Regions from separate parts of the Kitasatospora sp. NPDC051164 genome, predicted to be linked through region 3. Evidence: riboswitches for the same ligand, from Rfam matches in the RefSeq annotation. Region 3 holds a riboswitch; each other region holds the start of a gene.
The links. Region 3 has a riboswitch for cyclic di-AMP ahead of ACIBEC_RS16335 (transglycosylase family protein). Riboswitches for the same ligand answer to the same signal wherever they lie in the genome.
Positions count from the first base shown of each region.

Region 1: linked by a shared signal. The riboswitch ahead of ACIBEC_RS46520 (transglycosylase family protein) and the one ahead of ACIBEC_RS16335 (transglycosylase family protein) in region 3 are both predicted to bind cyclic di-AMP.
Region 2: linked by a shared signal. The riboswitch ahead of ACIBEC_RS41605 (M23 family metallopeptidase) and the one ahead of ACIBEC_RS16335 (transglycosylase family protein) in region 3 are both predicted to bind cyclic di-AMP.
Region 4: linked by a shared signal. The riboswitch ahead of ACIBEC_RS36695 (LysM peptidoglycan-binding domain-containing M23 family metallopeptidase) and the one ahead of ACIBEC_RS16335 (transglycosylase family protein) in region 3 are both predicted to bind cyclic di-AMP.

Region 1 covers NZ_JBITFB010000074.1:13,335-18,180, forward strand. The annotation lists gene ACIBEC_RS46510 (DUF397 domain-containing protein) at 421-693, opposite strand; gene ACIBEC_RS46515 (hypothetical protein) at 1,250-2,209, shown strand; cyclic di-AMP (ydaO/yuaA leader) riboswitch at 2,675-2,859, shown strand; gene ACIBEC_RS46520 (transglycosylase family protein) at 2,851-4,170, shown strand; gene ACIBEC_RS46525 (hypothetical protein) at 4,399-4,599, shown strand; partial or broken gene ACIBEC_RS46530 (helix-turn-helix domain-containing protein) at 4,677-4,846, shown strand, end outside.
Region 2 covers NZ_JBITFB010000044.1:44,570-49,415, forward strand. The annotation lists gene ACIBEC_RS41585 (SpoIIE family protein phosphatase) at 1-96, opposite strand, end outside; gene ACIBEC_RS41590 (TetR-like C-terminal domain-containing protein) at 191-757, opposite strand; gene ACIBEC_RS41595 (alpha/beta hydrolase) at 835-1,662, opposite strand; gene ACIBEC_RS41600 (YiaA/YiaB family inner membrane protein) at 1,831-2,121, opposite strand; cyclic di-AMP (ydaO/yuaA leader) riboswitch at 2,318-2,476, shown strand; gene ACIBEC_RS41605 (M23 family metallopeptidase) at 2,489-3,322, shown strand; gene ACIBEC_RS41610 (hypothetical protein) at 3,386-4,261, opposite strand; gene ACIBEC_RS41615 (GNAT family protein) at 4,304-4,846, shown strand, end outside.
Region 3 covers NZ_JBITFB010000009.1:271,954-276,799, reverse strand. The annotation lists gene eno (phosphopyruvate hydratase) at 1-804, opposite strand, end outside; gene ACIBEC_RS16335 (transglycosylase family protein) at 1,061-1,960, opposite strand; cyclic di-AMP (ydaO/yuaA leader) riboswitch at 1,966-2,133, opposite strand; gene ACIBEC_RS16330 (cytochrome P450) at 2,385-3,851, opposite strand; gene ACIBEC_RS16325 (SDR family NAD(P)-dependent oxidoreductase) at 4,118-4,543, shown strand; gene ACIBEC_RS16320 (MazG family protein) at 4,546-4,846, opposite strand, start outside.
Region 4 covers NZ_JBITFB010000031.1:104,970-109,815, forward strand. The annotation lists gene ACIBEC_RS36685 (RidA family protein) at 1-275, shown strand, start outside; gene ACIBEC_RS36690 (DUF2470 domain-containing protein) at 398-1,117, shown strand; gene ACIBEC_RS36695 (LysM peptidoglycan-binding domain-containing M23 family metallopeptidase) at 1,419-2,411, opposite strand; cyclic di-AMP (ydaO/yuaA leader) riboswitch at 2,414-2,594, opposite strand; gene ACIBEC_RS36700 (DHA2 family efflux MFS transporter permease subunit) at 2,907-4,418, shown strand; partial or broken gene ACIBEC_RS36705 (helix-turn-helix domain-containing protein) at 4,458-4,846, shown strand, end outside.

The sequences.
Region 1 (4,846 bases), on a different contig from region 3:
GATCGGCGGGCACGCGGAGATCGGTGCACGCTCGGCGCTCGACGCGCTCGGCGGACCGGTCGACGTCGGTGGACGGCACCGGCGCTCGGCCTAGCGCCGAGCGGCGCGTGGCCGGTCGAACAGCGGGCCGAGGGCCCGCTCCCATGCCAGCTCGGACGGTAGGCAGGGCGTCAGGCAGGGCGTCAGGCAGGATGTCCGGCAGGATGTCCGGCAGGACGTCGGGTACGGCAGCCGGCCGAGTGGGCCGGTCGAGGGAAGCCCCGGGAGGACCACGCCCCGGGCCCTTCCGCCAGGCCCCGTCGGCGGTTCGCCCCGGCCGGTGGCCGGGAAGGCAGCAGCGGAAAAGACGGCAGGAAAGTCAAAGGCCGTCGTGGTGTCGGCACCCACGACGGCCCCCCGATGGTGAAGCACGGCAGCCGGTCAGACCGCCAGGTGGTCGAACTCCCCGTCCTTGGCCCCCAACAACAGGGCGGCGATCTCGGCCCGGGTGTAGATGAGCGCCGGACCGTCCGGGAAGCGCGAGTTGCGCATCGCCACATCACCGCCCGGCAGGGCCGCGAACTCGACGCAGTTGCCCTGGGAGTTGCTGTGCCGGCTCTTCTGCCAGACCACCCCCGTGAGATCGGCCGCGGCCATCCCGTTGTGGGTGTCGTACGAGCCGTGCGTGTCCTGCGAGTCGTGCGAGTCGTGCATAGAAATCTCCCGAAGAGCTCCGGAGTTGTCGTCCAGCGCGGCGCCCCCGGCACCGCCGAACGAACGGACCGGCCCCGTACCGGCCCGGCACAACGCCTCACTTGACGCGATGATAGCTGCAGTGCACGTGCATCAGCACGGGACGTTGCAGGTGCACGAGGCCTTTTACCCGCGGCCCCGAACTCTTCACGGGGTCTCCCCTGACGGTACGTAAACGGACATAGTCGACTGAATCACCGGAGCCGCGATAACCCGCCGTGAGCGGCTCCCCGCTGAATGTTGATCTTCGAATGCCGGGAGTCGCGCCGCCGTGACCCTCCGTCAGACGACCTCCGGACTGTGAGACATCTCACGCACCACAGTCGCAACGCCGCACCACGTGGGGCACGTCAAAGCAATGGCCCGTGCTCGCACGGGGTTGGGTGAGGAATGTCCGGATTATGGGCAAACCGCCCGGACCGGCACGGCGGACACACCGGGTCCGCACCGCGACCGCGCCAAACCCGTACGGCAGCCGACTGCAGGCCGGACGGGCCGATGTCCTACGATCTCCGGCATGAGCACCGCAGCCATTCCGGGCGCGCCACTGCCCGTCCGCACTCCAGGCTCCCGTGCGCGGGGGCGCCACCGTCGTCCCGAGCGCCCCGCGATCCCGGCCAACGCGCCGGCCCTGGTGCTCGCCGTGCCCGCGACCGCCGGGCCCGAGTCCCGCTCGGTCGTCGAGGAGCTGCTCTCCATCGTCCGCAGCGAGCAGAACGGCGTCCAGGCCGCGGTCGGCTACCTCCCCGGCGACTACGCCGAGGGCGCCGGCGGCGAGGACCGCACCGTCGCCGAGCTCCTGGCCATGGCCGCCGAGGCCGGGCTGCCGACGCCCGTCCTGGTGCCACTGGTGCCCGGTCCGCACGGTTTCCTGGCCGAACTCCACGCGCTCGCCGCCGAGTACGGCGCGCCGGTCACCGACGCGCTGGGCCCGCACCCGCTGCTCGCCGAGGCCGTGCACGTGCGACTCTCCGAGGCGGGGCTGGCCCGAGCCGACCGGGCCCGGCTGTTCGCCATCGCGACCGCCGCGGACGGCGTGGTCCTGACCACCGTCGGCGGCGAGGACGCCGCCGCCGCAGCCGGCATCACCGGCGTACTGCTGGCCGCCCGACTGGCCGTCCCGGTCGTCGCCGCCGCGCTCGACGTGCCCGGCTCGGTGGCCGCGGCCGTCAACCACCTCAAGGAGACCGGCTCGCAGCGCCCGGCGCTGGCCCCGCTGGTGATCGGGCCGGAGGCCGACTCCGAGCTGCTCGCCACGGCCGCCGAGGAGACCGGCTGCCCGTCGGCGGCGCCGCTGGGCGCGTACCCGACCGTCGGCCAGCTGATCGCCTCCACCTACCTGGCCGCGCTGCCCACGCCGTCCCCGGAGGAGCTGGCGCAGGCCGAGGCGGACGCGGCGGCCGCCGCCGAGGCCGAGGGGGTCGTGGAGGGCGCCCGGCGCGCTCACGCGGCCGCCGAGGCGCCTGCCGGACAGTAAGGACACCACGCGCCGGTCGGCGCGCACACAGGGCCCGGAACGGCTTGCGTTCCGGGCCCTTCGCTTTGCCTCTCTCGTTGCCTCTCCTGCTGCCCCTCCTGCTGCTTTCCTGTGCCGTACGGGAGTTACAGGAGTTAAGCGAGCAATGAAGGGAATGTCCGTTCTGGCGCCATTTGCAAGGAAATGGTGAGCGCACTCTCCGGCGCTCGAATCCGCGGCCACTCCCCCGGCTCGGACAGCGCGCCGCTTCGCGCTTCAATACACCGTCACGTCACTCCTGAGGCGAAGACAGTTGTGGGCATCCGCAACGACATTGCCGAAAAGCGATCATTTACGATCATGATTACCTGACATTTTGGCAGTTCCCACTAAACCGTGATGCGCGTCACAGCTATTTGCAGTTTGAACTTAAGTCTGCTTAACGTGCTCCCCGTTCGTGGCCACACGGACCCAGTTCATCCGCAACGCCGAGTCCTGCCGTCGGATGTCCTGGAAGCGCGAAAACGCACCACGGCAGGAGCGGGGGACCCACAGGTAAGTCGCCCCGGACCGTTCCCCGGAACGTCCAGGGCTAGGGGTGAAGCCGCGCTCACGCGCGGCCGGGCAACTCCAGCCCGAATCCGACAGCTCACCTCGCAGGCGTGGGAGAGGACCGCGTCTTCATGCTGCCCACCAACGGCACCCGTCTGTCCAGCCGCACCCGCCGCGTGATCGCCGCCATCGGCGTCGCGGGCGTCGGCCTCACCGTCCCGTGCCTCGTCTCCGGCACCGCCTCCGCGGCCTCCGTCGCCACCTGGGACAAGGTCGCCCAGTGCGAGAGCACCGGCAACTGGAGCATCAACACCGGCAACGGCTTCTACGGCGGCCTCCAGTTCACCCAGAGCACCTGGTCCGCCTTCGGTGGCACCGCCTACGCCGCGCGCGCCGACCTGGCCACCAAGGACCAGCAGATCGCCGTCGCCGAGAAGGTCCTCGCCTCGCAGGGCCCCGGCGCCTGGCCGGTGTGCTCGGTCCAGGCCGGCCTCACCAAGGGGGGCGCCCCGGCGTCTGTCGACACCTCGACCGCCGCCAAGCCCGCCGCGCCCGCCGCCCCGGTCGCCAAGCCCGCCGCCAAGCCGGCGCAGACCCAGGCCCCGGCCGCCAAGCCGGCCGCGCCCGCCCAGGACGCTGCCCAGGCCGCCACCAACTCTGCCACCGGCAACTGGACCCAGAAGCACCAGCAGCAGGCCCAGAGCGGCGACTACACCGTGGTCGAGGGCGACTGGCTGTCCTCGATCGCCGACAAGCACAACGTCCAGGGCGGCTGGCAGCGGCTGTACGACCTCAACCGCGGCACCCTGACCGACGGTCCGAACACCATCTACCCGGGCCAGCACCTGTCCTTCGGCGACGGCGGCCAGTCCCAGCAGTCGGCCTCCACCGACCAGTCCGCCTCCTCGGACAAGTCCGGCTCGGACTTCACCTGGTTCAACCGCTCGCAGAAGTCCGGTCAGTCCGCGAACGGCGGTGCCGTGAACGCCAAGCCGGCGGCCCAGACCCAGACCCCGGCCGCCAAGCCGGCCGCCCAGGCGCAGACCCAGGCCCCGGCCCAGACCGCCACCGGCAGCATGGCCGCCGCGGTCGCCTTCGCCGAGTCCAAGGTCGGCCAGGCCTACGTCTACGGCGGCACCGGCAACGGCGGCTGGGACTGCTCCGGCCTGACCCAGGCCGCGCTGCGCGCCGCGGGCATCTCCGTCCCGCGCGTCGCCGCCGACCAGGCCGCCGCCAGCACCCACGTCTCGCTGGACAGCCTGCAGCCGGGCGACCTGCTGTTCTGGTCCAACAACGGCCAGGACTCGGGCGTCTACCACGTCGCGATCTATGTCGGCGGCGGCAAGTACGTCGAGGCCGCCAACCCGAGCTCGGGCGTGCGCGAGCAGACCGTCGCCAACTGGGCCCCGGACTTCGCCGGCCGGGTCTGAGTACGGCGAACGGCTGACAGCCGACAGCTGACGGATTTCGACTGCCGGACAACAAATAACAGATAACAGATTTCAACATCTGTCAGCTGTCAGTCGTCCTCCGAACGCTGACCACCCGCCACCCCCGGGGAGAGTCTGGTCGCTCCTCCCCGGGGGTTCCGGCGTATACCCGTGGTGAAACGCCGCCCCAACGGGCAAGCTGCTGCTCCGCACCCGAGGAGGAGTCACATGGCCCAGGTCACCGTCACCATCGACGCGAACCTCGCGATCGACGCGATGATGCTCTCCGGTACCACGAACCCGCAGGACGCCGTCGAACTGGTCCTGCGCGACTATCTGGCCCGCGGCCGCCGCACCGAGACCCGTACCGGCGACGCGGCCGACGGCCGGCGCCTCACCGCCGACCGTCCCACCACCCAGGAGGGCTGACCCGGCGCACGCCGAAGGGCCCCGGAGAGCAACCTTGAGTTCCAGGGATCGTTGCAACACCCCGGCTGGGGAGTGCAATGACCTTCGAGATCCGCGAGGACCGGACGGGGCAGGGCCGTCGCAAGCTGACGCGTGAGCGGGAGGAATACTTCCGGCTCGTGAAGCAGGGTGCCAGCTATGCGGAAGCCGCCCGTGCGGTCGGCATCAACCTCCGCACGGGCAAGCGATGGCGCAACGGCCGGAACGC
Region 2 (4,846 bases), on a different contig from region 3:
CAGGCGCACACAGCGCATCGCACTGCGCGTGGTCGAACCGCTGAGCGGGGTCCGGCGCTGGTCGGGAGTCCGGCTGTCGTCCTCGGAGGGGGGCACTGATTCTTAATACCCCATTTCCCCGGACGGTGGAGGGTGACCGAGCCGCCGCACCGGCCCCCGCCCACCACGGCCTGCGCACCTGGTCGGGCCGCTACGCCGGCCAGGTGCGCAGGCCGGTGGTGAGGGCGGTGATGAGGCGGTCCTGGGTGGTGGTGAGGTCCTCGGCGAGTTGGAAGGCGCCGGCGGTGGTGAGGGAGGCGAAGCCGTGGGCGAGGGAGCGGACGGTGCGGGCAGCGTGGATCGCCTCGGAGCCGTCGAGGCCGTACTCCCGCAGGACGGCGACGATCACGCCGACGAGCCGGGCGGCCGCCCGGGCCAGGTCGTCGTCGGACTGCGGGGCCTGGGGGAGGGCGTTGTAGCGGTGCGGGCGTTCGGTGGCGTACGCGTGGTAGGCGCGCAGGACGGTGGCGACGGCGTCGTCCCCGCTGCGGCCGAGGGCGGCGTCCGCGAGGCGGTCAGCCAGTTCCTCGGTGACCCGGACGGCGATCAGCTGCCGCAGTTCGGCGAGGCCGCCGCTGACGTGCTTGTACAGCGAGGGGGTGGCGACCCCGGCCCGGGCGGCGACGGCGGCCAGGGTGAGGGCGTCGGCGCCCTGTTCGTCGATGAGGGCGAGGGCGTGGTCGACGACCTGGTCGGGGGTCAGTCCTACGCGGGGCATGGTTTCGGCTTCTCCGTACGGAAGTCGGGCGACGGGTCGGGTCGGACGGCGGCTCGGTCGGGCGGCCGGGCCGGCGGTCAGGCGAGTTCGGCGAGGAAGGGCAGCAGGGCGTCCGCGGTGGCCTGCGGGTTGTCGGCCATCGGGTAGTGCCCGGACCCCTCGATCATCGCCTTCCGCGCGCCGAGTGCCGCGACCTGCCGGTCGGCGACGAGTTCCGGCTTCGGGAAGTCGGGGTCCTTGCTGCCCATGACCACCAGCGCCGGGCACCGCACGGCGGCCGTCCAGCCGGCCGGCGACGAGTCCCCGGTGACGTATCCGCGGGTGGCGGTCTTGCGGCCCGGGGTGCGCAGGGCGGCGACCAGTCCGTTCACGTAGCCGTCGAAGTCGGCGGGCTTGGCGCCGGGGAAGGCCATCCGGCGCAGGTAGAAGCCCCAGAAGGCGGGCCAGTGGACGAGGGCCGCGCTCATCAGGCGGAGGGCGCCGCGCATCAGGGCGCCGGGCTGCGGGTTCTCGACGAACGCGTCGATCAGGACGATCCCGGCGATCCGCTCCGGGGCGTCCCCGGCGGCCTTGACGACCGTCGCGCCGGTGTAGGAGTTCCCGGCGAGGACGGCGCGTTCGATGCCGAGGTGGTCGAGCAGGGCGAGGACGTCGCCGGCGATGGCGGCGGGGCCGTAGTCGTCCCAGGCGATGGAGGATTCGCCGAAGCCGCGCAGGTCCATGGTGACGACGCGGTGGCCGGCGGCGACGAGCAGCGGGCGCAGGTGCCGGTACGCGGCCCGGCTGTCGAGCATTCCGGGGAGCAGGACGACGGGGGTGCCGTCGCCCTGTCGGGTGTCGTCGAAGGCGATCCGCCCGCCGGGGACGGTCAGGTACTGGGTGTCCGGGCTGATGGGGGCGTTCATGGTGGGCCTCCTCGGTCCTTCGCTGCGACATCGGCGCTGCTGCCGATAGCCATAAAGCTAAGGCTAATAGCCTTAGCCGTCAAGCCTCCGGCCGAAGAGAGTCTCGAAGGAACTGTCGAAGAGGGCGTTGAAGAGGGCGTCGACGGGAGAGGGGAAGGCCGGCTCGCCTCAGATCCCCTCGGGCTTGAACGGGTCGTGCTCGCTGAGCAGCTTCTCCAGCCGGGCCTGGTCGACCCGGCTGACGATCTCGTTCGACTCGTGCCGGTCCCGGATCACCTTCGCCAGGGTGAAGGAGGAGGTGACGGTGTAGAGGAGGCCGATCCCGAGGAATGCCCGGGTCCACCCGCCGACCGGCAGGTAGGCGATCCCGACGGCGAGGGCGGTGCCCGACAGGGCGAAGGAGAGGATGGCCTGGATGTAGTACGCGGCCGTCGTGCGGTTCTGCATCGGTGCGCTCATGGCGTCAGGATGCGGCCGCCCGGCCGGGCCGCACATGAGTAGGAGTACTCAGATGGGGTGCTCGTATGAGGGGTCGTTCGTTGACGTCCGATCACTCGCTCCACTGCCGTCCCGGACGGATGGCTTGGAATCAGGGCGTCCTAGGATTAACGTTTGATAACGCAGCGCGGTCGTCAACGCCGTTCCCAGACGGCACCGTGCGCCGTCGCCTAATCCCGCCGACCGGCCTCCGGGCAGGTCAGGGAGCCGGGGAACCATGTTCCTTGGGGTGAATCGGCGGGGCTCCGGCCCGGCCGTAGGAGACCTTCCTGCTCCGAACCCGTCAGCTAACCCGGTAGGCGCGAAGGAAGGAAAGGAGCGCGCCTCCGTGGCGTCGACGCACACCCCGGCACACCCGGCCGGCCCCGCAGCCGGTACCCAGCTCCTCGACCACCCCGGCGCGGACGGGCCCGAGGCCCTCGGCCCGGAGGCCGAGGCCAACCGGCACCGGATGCCGCGTCAGACCCGCGGCGCCTCCCCGCTGCTCGGCGTCACCGCCGTCGCCGCCACCCTCGGTGCCACCGGCTTCGCCTCGGCCACCCCGGCCGTCGCGCCCGCCGTCGAGGCCCCCGACGAGACCCCGGTCGCGCTCGCCGCCGACCCCGGCCTCGCGCTCGCCGCCCGCATCCAGCAGCAGGCCGACAGCCAGCGCACCGCCGCCGAGGAGGGTGCCCGCGTGCAGGCCGCGCAGGAGGCCGAGGCCAAGGCCGCCGCCAAGGAGGCGGAGGCCAAGGCCGCCGCGACGGAGGCGGAGGCCAAGCGCGCCGCCGCCCTCACCCTCCCGGTGAAGGACTACCGGCTCTCCGCCCACTACGGTCAGAGCGCCCGCTACTGGGCCAACCTGCACACCGGCCTGGACTTCGCCGCCGACACCGGCACCCCGGTGTACGCGCTCGGCCAGGGCACCATCACCTCGGCCGGCTGGTCCGGCTCGTACGGCTACCGGATCGTCGAGACCCTGCCCGACGGCACCGAGATCTGGTACTGCCACCTCTCCTCGATCATCAAGGGCTCCGGCGGCGTCGCCTCCGGCCAGCAGATCGGCAAGGTCGGCGCGACCGGCAACGTCACCGGCCCGCACCTGCACCTGGAGGTGCGCCCCGGCGGCGGCGCCCCGGTCGACCCGGAGCCCTGGCTCCAGCAGCACGGCCTCAACCCGTAACGGACACCCGAAAGCCCCCGGTCGCACGCTCGGTTCGAGCGGCCGGGGGCTTTTCGCGGCGTCTCACTCCTCCGCGGGCAACTGCGCCACGTACGCGTCGATCTCCTCCTGGCCAGGCTCCGGCGCCAGCTCGGGGAACTCCGCCACCAGCAGCCGCGGCAGCCCCGGCACCGTCCACTCCCCGAACAGGTCGAGCGCCGCGTCGACCGCCGCCTCCTCGAACTGCCCGAAGTCACCGGCCAGCTCGTCCGGCATCGGCCGCCCGAGCGCGGTCAGCTCGGCCAGGTTGCGGTAGCTGCGCCGCATCAGGCCCTGCTCCAGCAGCCGCCGCGCGCCGTCCGTGGCCATGCCGACCGACAGCACCCGGCCCGGTCCCCAGCCCCGCTCGTCCGGCTCGTCCAGCCAGCCGGCCGGCACCAGCGACTCGTACGCGGCCAGCCGCTCCTCCTCCGGGAGCTCGCCGAAGCCGGTCAGCCAGTGCCGCACCGCCGCCTCGTCCGCGACGTCCACCCCGTACGCGTGCAGCAGCAGCGCGTACAGCCGGGGCCAGGTCACCAGGTCGGCGCGGCGCAGCAGTCCGGCCGCGACCTCGCCCTGCCACTCGGCCTCCGCGTGCAGCCGCTCCTGGCGCTTGGCGTTGAGCCGCCGGACCGCCCGCTGGTGGTCGATCAGCAACCGGACCGCGTCGCCGTACGCGAGCGGGTCCTCCTCGGGGGTGGGTTGGACGTACAGGTGGAGCCGCTCGTACAGCAGGTGCTCCACCGCGTCGGAGGTCAGTTCGGGCCAGCCGTCGTGCATCCTGCCCTCGCCCAGCTCCAGCAGCGCCAGCACCGCGCGCAGCGGCGCCTCGGCCACCGGCGTGCGGCCCTGCTCGGCCGCCCAGGCGAGCAGGTCGGCGGCCCTGGTGCGCGGGGCGAGTCGCAGGTCTTCGTCGTTCATAGTCCGAACGGTAGCCTCCGGGGGCCGGTAGGGTCGGCCGCCATGGTCCCCGTACGACTCACCGGCCCCCGGCTGGCCATCCGCGAGTACCACCACACCGACGGCGACGTGGACGCGCTGCACACCCTGTTCGGCGACCCGGAGGTCACCCGCCACCTGCCGTTCGAGCCGTACGACCGCGAGACCTGCGCCGACCAGATCGAGCTCTACCTGGAGGAGGCGATGGCCGGCGAGCGGGACACCTACCGGCTCGCCGTCACCAGGCTCGCCGACGCCGAGGACCCGCAGGACGCGACCCCGATCGGACACGCCGCACTCACCCTCGGGAAGCACCGCGCCGCCGACCTGGGCTGCGTCCTCGGCCGCGATTTCCGGGGCCGAGGCTACGCGGGCGAGATCACCGGCCTGCTCTGCGACTTCGCCTTCCACACCCTGGACCTGCACCGGCTGACGGCCTCGGCCGAGGTGGGCAACACGGCCTCCGCCAAGGTGCTCACCCGACTCGGGTTCCGGCTGGAGGGGCGGGCCCGGCACGACCGGCTCGAGAACGGCGTCCGCTCCGACTCGCACCTCTTCGCGCTGCTC
Region 3 (4,846 bases):
CTCGATGAGCTCGGTGGAGGTGAGCGCCTTGCCCTCGAACTGGTAGGCGCCGTCCTCGTAGAACTCGGAGGCGGCGACGTCCAGGGCCAGCGCGACGTCACGGCCGGGCACGTAGCCGGCCTTCTGGATGGCCTCGGTGATCAGGTCCAGGGCCTCGCGGTTGCTGTCCAGGTTCGGCGCGAAGCCGCCCTCGTCACCGAGGCCGGTGGACAGGCCACGCTCCTTCAGCACGCCCTTGAGGGTGTGGTAGACCTCGACGCCCCAGCGGACGGCCTCGGAGAAGGACTCCGCGCCGATCGGCGCGATCATGAACTCCTGGATGTCGACGTTGGAGTCCGCGTGCGAGCCACCGTTGAGGATGTTCATCATCGGGACCGGCAGGACGTGCGCGTTCGGGCCGCCCAGGTAGCGGAACAGCGGCAGGTCGCTGGCCTCGGAGGCGGCGTGCGCGACGGCCAGCGAGACGCCCAGGATGGCGTTGGCGCCGAGCGAGGACTTGTCCGGGGTGGCGTCCAGGTCCAGCATGGCCTGGTCGATCAGGCGCTGCTCGGTGGCGTCGTAGCCGACCAGCTCCGGGCCGATCTGCTCGATGACGGCCAGGACGGCCTTCTCCACGCCCTTGCCGAAGTAGCGGTTCTTGTCACCGTCGCGCAGCTCCAGCGCCTCGAAGGCGCCGGTGGAGGCACCCGACGGGACAGCGGCACGACCCGTGCTGCCGTCGTCGAGGCCGACCTCGACCTCGACCGTGGGGTTGCCGCGCGAGTCGAGGATCTCACGGGCTACGACGACATCGATGGACGGCACGAGGCATCTCCTTGCGGAAGCAGGTCCGGCTGACGGTGGTGCTGTCAGCAGGACGATTGCGGAGTCGTTACGGACCAGAGCCTAGCCGCCCAGGCTCCGGGGGCCACGTCCGCCTCGGTCTCGTCTCAGCGTGTGGCCCCGCTACCCACCAGTAGTTCACCTGCTTGTCCCAGCTTGTCCCACTGAAGTGGGCGAATGCGGACGAAGGGGGCCGGCGGGCCCAACCCCCTTCGCGCGTCGGCCTTCACACGTCAGCTCAGCCGAGGTGCAGCACCTGGCCGGGCAGGATCAGGTTCGGGTCGCCGCCGACGGTCCCGTGGTTCTGCTCGTACAGCGCGTGCCAGCCGCCGGACACGCCCTGCGCGGCGGCGATGGTCGACAGGGTGTCACCGTCGCGGACGGTGTAGTCGTGGCCGGCCGCCGGAGCGGCCTGCGGCGCGTACTGCTGCTGCGCGGCCTGCGGGGCGTACTGCTGCGCGGCGGCGTGGCCCGCGTACTGCTGGTAGACGCTCTGGTGGCTGGTCCAGTACCAGGCGCCGTTGTTCTGGTACCAGTACACCTTCGCGTCCGCGTCCCAGCCGCCCTGGCCGGAGAGGCCGTGGGCCTGCGGCTGCGGCTGCGGGGCGGCCTGCTGCACCGGCTTCTGAGCGGGCTTCTGCGCGGCGGGCTTCTGGGCAGCCGGGTTCTGGGCCGGCTTGGCGGCGGGCTTCTGGGCCTGCTGCGCGGGGGCGGACTGCGGCTTGGCGTCCGAGGAGGTGTCGACCGCGGCCGGGGCACCGCCCTTGCTCAGGCCCGCCTTCTTCGAGCAGACCGGCCAGGCGCCCGGGCCCTGCGAGGCGAGCACCTTCTCGGCGACCGAGATCTGCTGCGCCCGGCTGGCCTGGTTGGCCTGCGGCGCGTACGCGGTGCCGCCGTACGCCTTCCAGGTGCCGGAGGTGAACTGCAGGCCGCCGTAGAAGCCGTTGCCGGTGTTGATGCCCCAGTTCCCGCCGCTCTCGCACTGGGCGACGGAGTCCCAGGCGGAGGCCGGTGCGGCGGAGGCGCCGGTGGCGGTGAGGAGAGGCATCGCGAGTCCGACGCCGGCCACACCGGCGACGGCGATGGCCTTCTCGGTCTGGGTACGACGGCGGTGACGACCGGTTCCAACGAACAGCATGAAGAGGTCCCTCTCCGCACGCCTGCGAGGTGAGCTGTCGGGTTCGGACCGGGAGGTGGCCCGGCCGCCGTACGCGGAAACGATTCCGCTCAGGCGGCTTCACCCCAAGCCGTGGGAAACGGCAACAAACCTGGTTCCCCCGCCCCTGCCCAGGGTTCTGGTCGGTTTCCCGTGACGCGGCGGGCAGGATTCGGCGTTCCGCGCACGAGGTCCGCAGCTGCGAACTCCAGGGAGAGTAGACAGATCCTCAGACCAATCACAAGCTCATATCACCGATATCACACAGAAATTACGGCGCGTGCCCGATCGCCTACCAACGGCGCCGCTATGTCCGGATTGATGGGCGTTCACACCTGAACCGGAGGACTCCGGGCGACGTTCCGTCAGCGTGTCGCCCGGCGTTTCGTCATCTTGTGTCAGTTTGTCAGGGGCGCATAAGGGGTGTCGGGGGCGTATGCGGAGGCGTATGCGGAGGCGTATGCAGGGGCGTATGCGGGGAGCGACTCTCCGGACTGAATTCGACCGGAAGTTCCCGCAGTCCACGCATGATCAGACCGCCGCGCCAGCGCAGATTCTCCGGGCTTTCCGCGAGCCGCAGATCGGGCAGCCGGGAAAGCAGTGTGGCCAGGGCGGCACGCCCTTCCAGGCGGGCCAGCGGGGCGCCGATGCAGTAGTGGATGCCGTGCCCGAACCCCAGGTGGGGATTGTCCGTCCGCGCCAGGTCCAGGGTGTTCTCGTCCGCGAACCGGGCCGGATCGCGGTCCGCGGCGGCCAGCACCACCAGCACCGGGTCACCGACCGGGATGTCCACCCCGCCGATGGTCAGCGACCGCGTCGCGAACCGCCAGGTCGCCATCTCCACCGGCCCGTCGTAGCGCAGGAGTTCCTCGATCCCCGTCTCCAGCAGCGCGTGCTCCCCGCGCGCCACCGACTCCTGCAGCGACCGGCGCTGCCCCGGATTGCGCAGCAGCGCGTACATCCCGTTGCCGATGAGGTTCACGGTCGTCTCGAAACCGGCGAAGAGGAGGATGAAGGCCATTGCCGCGGCCTCGTTCTCGGTCAGGTGCTCGCCGTGGTCGCTCGCCCGGATCAGACCCGAGATCAGGTCGTCCCCGAGGTCCGCCCGCTTGCGGTGGATCAGCTCCAGCAGGTACGCCCGCATCCGCTTCACCGCTCGCCCCACGCCGCCGCGTTGGCCGCCGCCGTGGCGGATCATCATGCCGGCCCAGTCGCGGAAGTCGTCCTGGTCCTCGGCCGGCACGCCCAGCAGGTCGCAGATCGCGTAGATGGGGAGCGGGAAGGCGAACTCGTGGATGAGGTCCGCCGAACCGCGCTGCGCGAAGCCGTCGATCAGCCGGTCCGTGAGCTGCTGCACCCGCGGCTCGAACTCGGCCACCCGGCGCGGGGTGAACGCCTTCGACACCAGTCGGCGCAGCCGCGTGTGGTCCGGCGGGTCGATGTTCAGCAGGTGCGTCATCAGGTCCGCCTGCCGCTCCCCCGGGATGCCCACCCGGCCGGTGCGGTGCGCCTGCTCGCTGTGGTGCGCCGGGTTCTTCGACAGCCGGCTGTCCGCGAGCGCCTGCCGGGCGTCCGCATACCTGGTCACCAGCCAGGCCTCGACACCGCTCGGCAGCTTGGTGCGGTACACCGGGGCGTGCTCGCGCAGCCAGGCGTAGGCGGGGTACGGATCGGTGGCGAACTCCCAGGTGAACAGCTGCGGAGCGGCGGCGTCGGGCTGCTCGGGGTCGTCGGACGGCGCGGCGGCCGGCTGCGCGGCGGCGGGCTGGGCGGGGTCGTCGGACGGCGCGGCGGCCGGCTGCGCGGCGGCGGGCTGGGCGGGGTCGTCGGACGGCGCGGCGGCGGGCCGGGCGGAGTCGGGCTGAGCTGGCATGGGTCGACCGTATCCGGTGGGTGCGCGCCCCCCTTCCTCAACGGCTCGCGACCCCCGCGTCAACGGCGTGCGACGGGCGCGCCAACGCTCCGTGGACGACCCGTGGACGGTCCGTGGACAGCTCTTGGAAAGCTCTTGGCCGGACGCCGGGCGTGAGCCTGGTCACCTGAGGGGTAATCCCTGTTGCGGAGGGTCAGGACCTGCCTACGATCCTCCGCAGTACGCGTGGGCGCCGGTGCGGTGTCGCCCACAGGGAGGAGCAGACCATGCGGGTCAGCGGGTCAGTCGTCGTCATCGCGGTACTCGACGGCGGGTCGGGCGCCGGCCTCGCCCGCCGGTTCGCCGCGGCCGGCGCCGCCGGAATGCTGATCGCCGACCAGCACGTCGGCATCGCCGAGGACCTCGCCGCCGAACTCGACCGGCCGGGCTGCCCCGTCGTCGGCGTCTCCGGCGACATCCGCCGCCCCAGCGACGTCGCCGCCCTCGTCGACACCGCGGAGAAGCACCTCGGACCGATCGACCTCTTCGCCGTCGCCGGACCCGACGGCGAGCGGATCGTCTCCCTCGCCGACCTGCCCGACCACCTCGACCTGGAACGCCTCGCCGAACTCGTCGTCCTCGTCGGCGAGGCCATCGGGGAACTCGTCCCGCCGCAGCGGCGCCCGATGGAGAGCACCGCCACGGCGGCCTGAGCCTACTCCCCGTCCGGCTCCCGGTCGGGCTCTCCACCAGGCTTGAGGCCCTCGGCCGCGCGCACCGCGTCCCGGTAACCGCGCGCGGCCGAGCGCAGCGCCGCGTCCACGTCCACCCCGGCGTCGTGCGCCCGCTGCGCCACCGCGAGCAGCAGTCGGCCCGCCGACTCCGCGGTCAGCTCGGCCGGCAGCTCGTACGGCTCGTCCGGCACGGTGCGGACGCCCGCCCGGCGCACCCGGGACACCAGCTTCGCCGCGTACGCCAGCGCGGGCAGCCCGGCCGGCACACCGTCCAGCACCGAC
Region 4 (4,846 bases), on a different contig from region 3:
TCCACCGCGGCGACGTGAAGGCGCAGACGCGGCGCACCCTGGAGAACGTCAAGGCCATCGTCGAGGCCGGTGGCGCCACCATCGAGGACGTGGTGATGTTCCGCGTCTACCTCACCAAGCGCGCGGACTTCCCGTTGATGAACGAGGTCTACGCCGAGTTCATCGAGGAGAACGTCAAGCCCGGCGGCGTGAAGCCCTGCCGCACCACCGTCTTCGTCGAGCTGCCGCAGGAGCCGATGCTGGTCGAGATCGACGCCCAGGCCGTCGTCGCCTGACGATCCAGCCGACCCGAGGGCCCGGACCGCACGTCCGGGCCCTCGGCATTCCCCGAGGCCTGCTTGCCACGCTTCGCCAGCAATATTAGGTTAGGCTCACCTAACTATCTGGAGGTCCGTCCATGAGCCTGCCAACCGGCGACACCGAGGTGCCCGAGCCCACCACCGCCGAACGGATCCACAGCCTGCTCAGCACGACCTCCTCGCTCGCCGTCCGCGCCCTGGGCGAGCAGCACGACCTGGACGGCCCGGTCTCCGCCCACGGCTCCCGCCTGCGGCTGCGCGCCCCGCTGGACACCCCGCTCACTGTCGCGGCGGCCCACGCCGCCGAGGGCCTCGCCGTCGTCCTCGATGTCACCGACGTCGCCCCCGTCGCCGTCCGCGACCGCGTCCGCGCCCGCCTCACCCTGGCCGGCCGGCTGCACCTGGCCCACCTCGCCGACGACAGCCTCAGCGTCCACCTGCGGGTGGACGTCGCCCACGCCGTCCTCGCCACCCCGTACGGCACCGGCGCGGTCACCGCCGCCGACCTCGCCCTCGCCGCCCCCGACCCGATGGCCCGCCACGAGGCCGCGATGCTCACCCACTTCGCCGACGACCACGCCGACGCACTCGAGGTCCTCACCCGCCTGCTCGACCCGGTGCTGCTCGCCCGGAACCCGGACGTCCGCCCGCTCGCCCTGGACCGCCACGGCCTGGTGCTGCGCCTGGACCACCCCGACGGCCACCGCGACGTCCGCCTGGTCTTCCCCGAACCGGCCCGCGACACCGAGGACTTGGGCCACAGGATGCACGACCTGCTGGCCGCCGCCCGGTACGGTCAACCGGCCCACCGCAGCTGAGTCGCCGGCTCACCGCCCGGCCGCGTCCTCCTCACGTACCGCCCGGGCCACCACCGGCGCACCGCGAACGCCACCCCGATCCCACCCCGACCCCGCCCCGAAAACGAACCGCCGACCCCGAAAACGGCAGCGGCCGGCCCGGCTCGCGAGGAATTGAATCCCGCGAGCCGGGCCGGCCTGGGCGTGTCCCGCGCCCATGTCCACTGCACGGCGATCACCCGGTCGAGCGGTCACCCGACATGACCATCCCGGAGGATCGATTCGCTCCGCAGCAGCGGTGGTTCCTGAAACCCCGACAGGGTCAGAGCGCGACGCCGTGCGCGCGCAGGTAGGCGACCGGGTCGATGTCCGAGCCGTACTCCGGGCCGGTGCGGATCTCGAAGTGCAGGTGCGGGCCGGTCACGTTGCCGGTGGCGCCGGAGAGGCCGAGCTGCTGGCCGACGGTGACGGTCTGACCGATCTTCACACCGATCACGGACAGGTGCGCGTACTGGGCGTAGTGGCCGTCGGCGAGCTTGATCTCGACCTCGTTGCCGTAGGCGCCGCCGTTGCCGGCCTTGACCACGACACCGTTGGCGACGGCGCGCAGCGGGGTGCCGGTGGAGGCCACGAAGTCCTGGCCGGTGTGGTGGCCGGAGGCCCACATCGAGCCGGCCACGCCGTAGGCCTCGCCGAGCACCGGGTGGGCCAGCGGCGCGACGAAGCCGGAGGCGGCGGCGACCGGAGCGGCGGTCACGGCCTGGGCCGGAGCGGCGGTCTGAACCTGGGTCTGCACCTGGGTGGCCGGCTTGGCGGCCTCGGTCTTGACCTGGACCTGGGCCTGCGGCTTGGCGGCCGAAGCGGCCTGGGTGACCGGAGCGGCCGGCTTGGCGGGCTTGGCCGGGGCGACGTCCGCGGACGGCGCGGCGGCGTGGCCGGCGATCGCGAACTGCTGGCCCGGGAAGATCAGGTTCGGGTTGGCGCCGACGACCGAGCGGTTCTGCTCGTACAGCGCGTGCCAGCCGCCCTCGACGTGCTTGGCGTCGGCGATCTTGGACAGGGTGTCGCCGCTGACGACGCGGTAGCTCTCGTGCGCGGCGGCCGGAGCGGCCGGGGCCGGCGCGGCCTGGGCCGGCGCGGCGTCGGCGGCGGTGGTGGAGGCGGCGGCCTGCGGGGCCGGGGCGACCGGGGCGGTGTGGGCCTGGGCGCTCATCGCGGTGACGAGCGGGAGGGCGAAGGAGACACCGGTGACGGCGGTGGCGATGCCGATGCGGGCGGCGCGGGGCAGGGCGATACGACGAGCCTGAGCAGGCATGGAAGTTTCCTCTCCGACGCCTGCGAGGTGAGCTGTCGGGTTCGGGCTGGAGTTGCCCGGCCGCATGCGCGGCTTCACCCCAAGCCGGCCCTGGACGCCGCGCCCTGAGGCGCGAACTTCCGGTCCGGCGACTTACCTGTGGGTCCCCCGCTCCTGCCGTACAGAGTTCAGTTCGAACCACCGGGAAGCGGCAGGACTCGGCGTTCCACCCGGTGGATCCGTCCGGACTGGCCGGGCGGTCGCTGAACTAAAACCCATCCGTTCGGGTGAAGCAATGTCGATCTCTTGAATCGGCAACCATCCCCCGGGGCGCAGTGACTCTCCGAATGATCCGCTGCACGGTGCGCATGCGATCCATTCACCCCGCGCCACTGATCCACGACCCTGCGCCGACATCGACGGCACTGCGCGGTCGTCCGCTCACGCACCGCACACCACCGACACACCCGCCGGTGACCCTTGTCACGCGGGCCTCACGGGGAGCAGGATCGGGCCGTGGCCACTTCCGAGGCCGGCACCCTGCGCCTGGGCACCGCGCAGGGTCGCTGGGTACTACTGGCGACGGTGCTCGGCTCCAGCATGGCGATGCTGGACGGCACCGTGGTGAACGTCGCCCTGCCCCGCATCGGCGCCGATCTCGGCGCCTCCCTGGCGTCCCTTCAGTGGACGCTGAACGGCTATCTGCTCACCCTGGCAGGCCTGATCCTGCTCGGCGGCGCGCTCGGCGACCGGTACGGAAGGCGCCGGGTCTTCCTCATCGGCGTGGTCTGGTTCGCCGCCGCCTCCGCGGCCTGCGCCGCCGCGCCGAACATCCAGGTGCTGATCGCCGCCCGCGCCGTCCAGGGCATCGGCGGGGCGCTGCTCACCCCCGGCTCGCTCGCCATGCTCCAAGCCGTCTTCGACCCTGACGACCGCTCGGCCGCGGTCGGGCTGTGGTCGGGCCTCGGCGGCGTGTCGGCCGCGGTCGGCCCCTTCCTCGGCGGCTGGCTGGTGGACGGCCCGGGCTGGCGCTGGATCTTCCTGCTGAACCTGCCGCTCGCGGCCGCCGTGATCACGGTCACCACGCGGTACGTGCCGGAGAGCCGGGACGAGAGCGCCACCGGCCGCTTCGACGTGCTCGGCGCGGTGCTCGCCGCGTTCGCCCTCGGCGCGATCACCTACGCGCTGACCGCCGCCGGGGAGGGCGTGTCCGCCGTGGTCTGGGTCAGCGGGTTGATCGGTGTGGTGCTCGGCGTCGCCTTCGTGGCCGTCGAGCGCCGCGCGCCCGATCCGATGCTGCCGCTCGGCCTGTTCTCCTCCCGGCTGTTCACCGCCGTGAACCTGGTCACCCTCTGCGTGTACGCGGCGTTCAGCGGCGTCTTCTTCCTGCTGGTGGTGCAACTGCAGATCGTCGCCGGGTTCTCGCCGCTGGTCTCGGGCTTCGCGCTGGTGCCGATCACGGTGCTGATGCTGGGGCTGTCGGCGCGCGCCGGGCGCCTCGGCAAGCGGATCGGCCCGCGGATCCCGCTCACCGTCGGCCCGCTGCTGTGCGCCGCCGGGGTGCTGCTGATGCTGCGCATCGGCCCGGGCTCCTCCTACTGGGCGGACGTGCTGCCCGCCGTCACGGTGATGGGCTGCGGCATGACGCTGCTGGTCGCGCCGCTGACGGCCACCGTGCTGGCGGCCGTCGAGGTCCGGCACGCGGGCATCGCGAGCGGGGTGAACAACGCCGCCGCCCGCGCGGCCGGCCTGCTCGCGGTGGCCGCCCTCCCGGCCCTGGCCGGACTGAGCGGCGACGCCTACCGCGTGCCGTCCGCGGTCGACTCCGCCTTCCACACCGCGATGCTGATCTGCGCGGGCCTGCTGGCCGGCGGCGGGCTGATCGCCTTCGCCACCGTCCGGGGCAACGTCCTCGCCCCCGAGGACCACCTGGTGGCCGAGCCGGACTGCGCGTGGACCTGCGGCACCACCCCGCCGCTCGACCCGGGCCACGTCCACACGCACGAGGGCCCCGTCACCGGTCCTTGAGTTCTAGGGATCGTTGCAACACCCCAGCTGGGGAGTGCAATGACCTTCGAGATCCGCGAGGAGCGGACGGGGCAGGGCCGTCGCAAGCTGACGCGTGAGCGGGAGGAATACTTCCGGCTCGTGAAGCAGGGTGCCGGCTATGTGGAAGCCGCCCGTGCGGTCGGCATCAACCTCCGCACGGGCAAGCGATGGCGCAACGGCCGGAACGCCTCCGGTCAGAACAGGGCGGCAGCACCGGTCAGGCCGGTGCTGCCGCCCTGTGGCGCGTCCCGCTACCTGCGGGAGGACGAGCGCATTCACATCGCCGACCGGCTCCGGGAGAAGGCCACAATCCGGGCGATCGCCGCCGAGCTGGGCCGCAGCCCCTCCACCATCAGCCGCGAGATACGGCGCAACCGGCACCCCGCGAACGGCCGGTACCGGCCGTT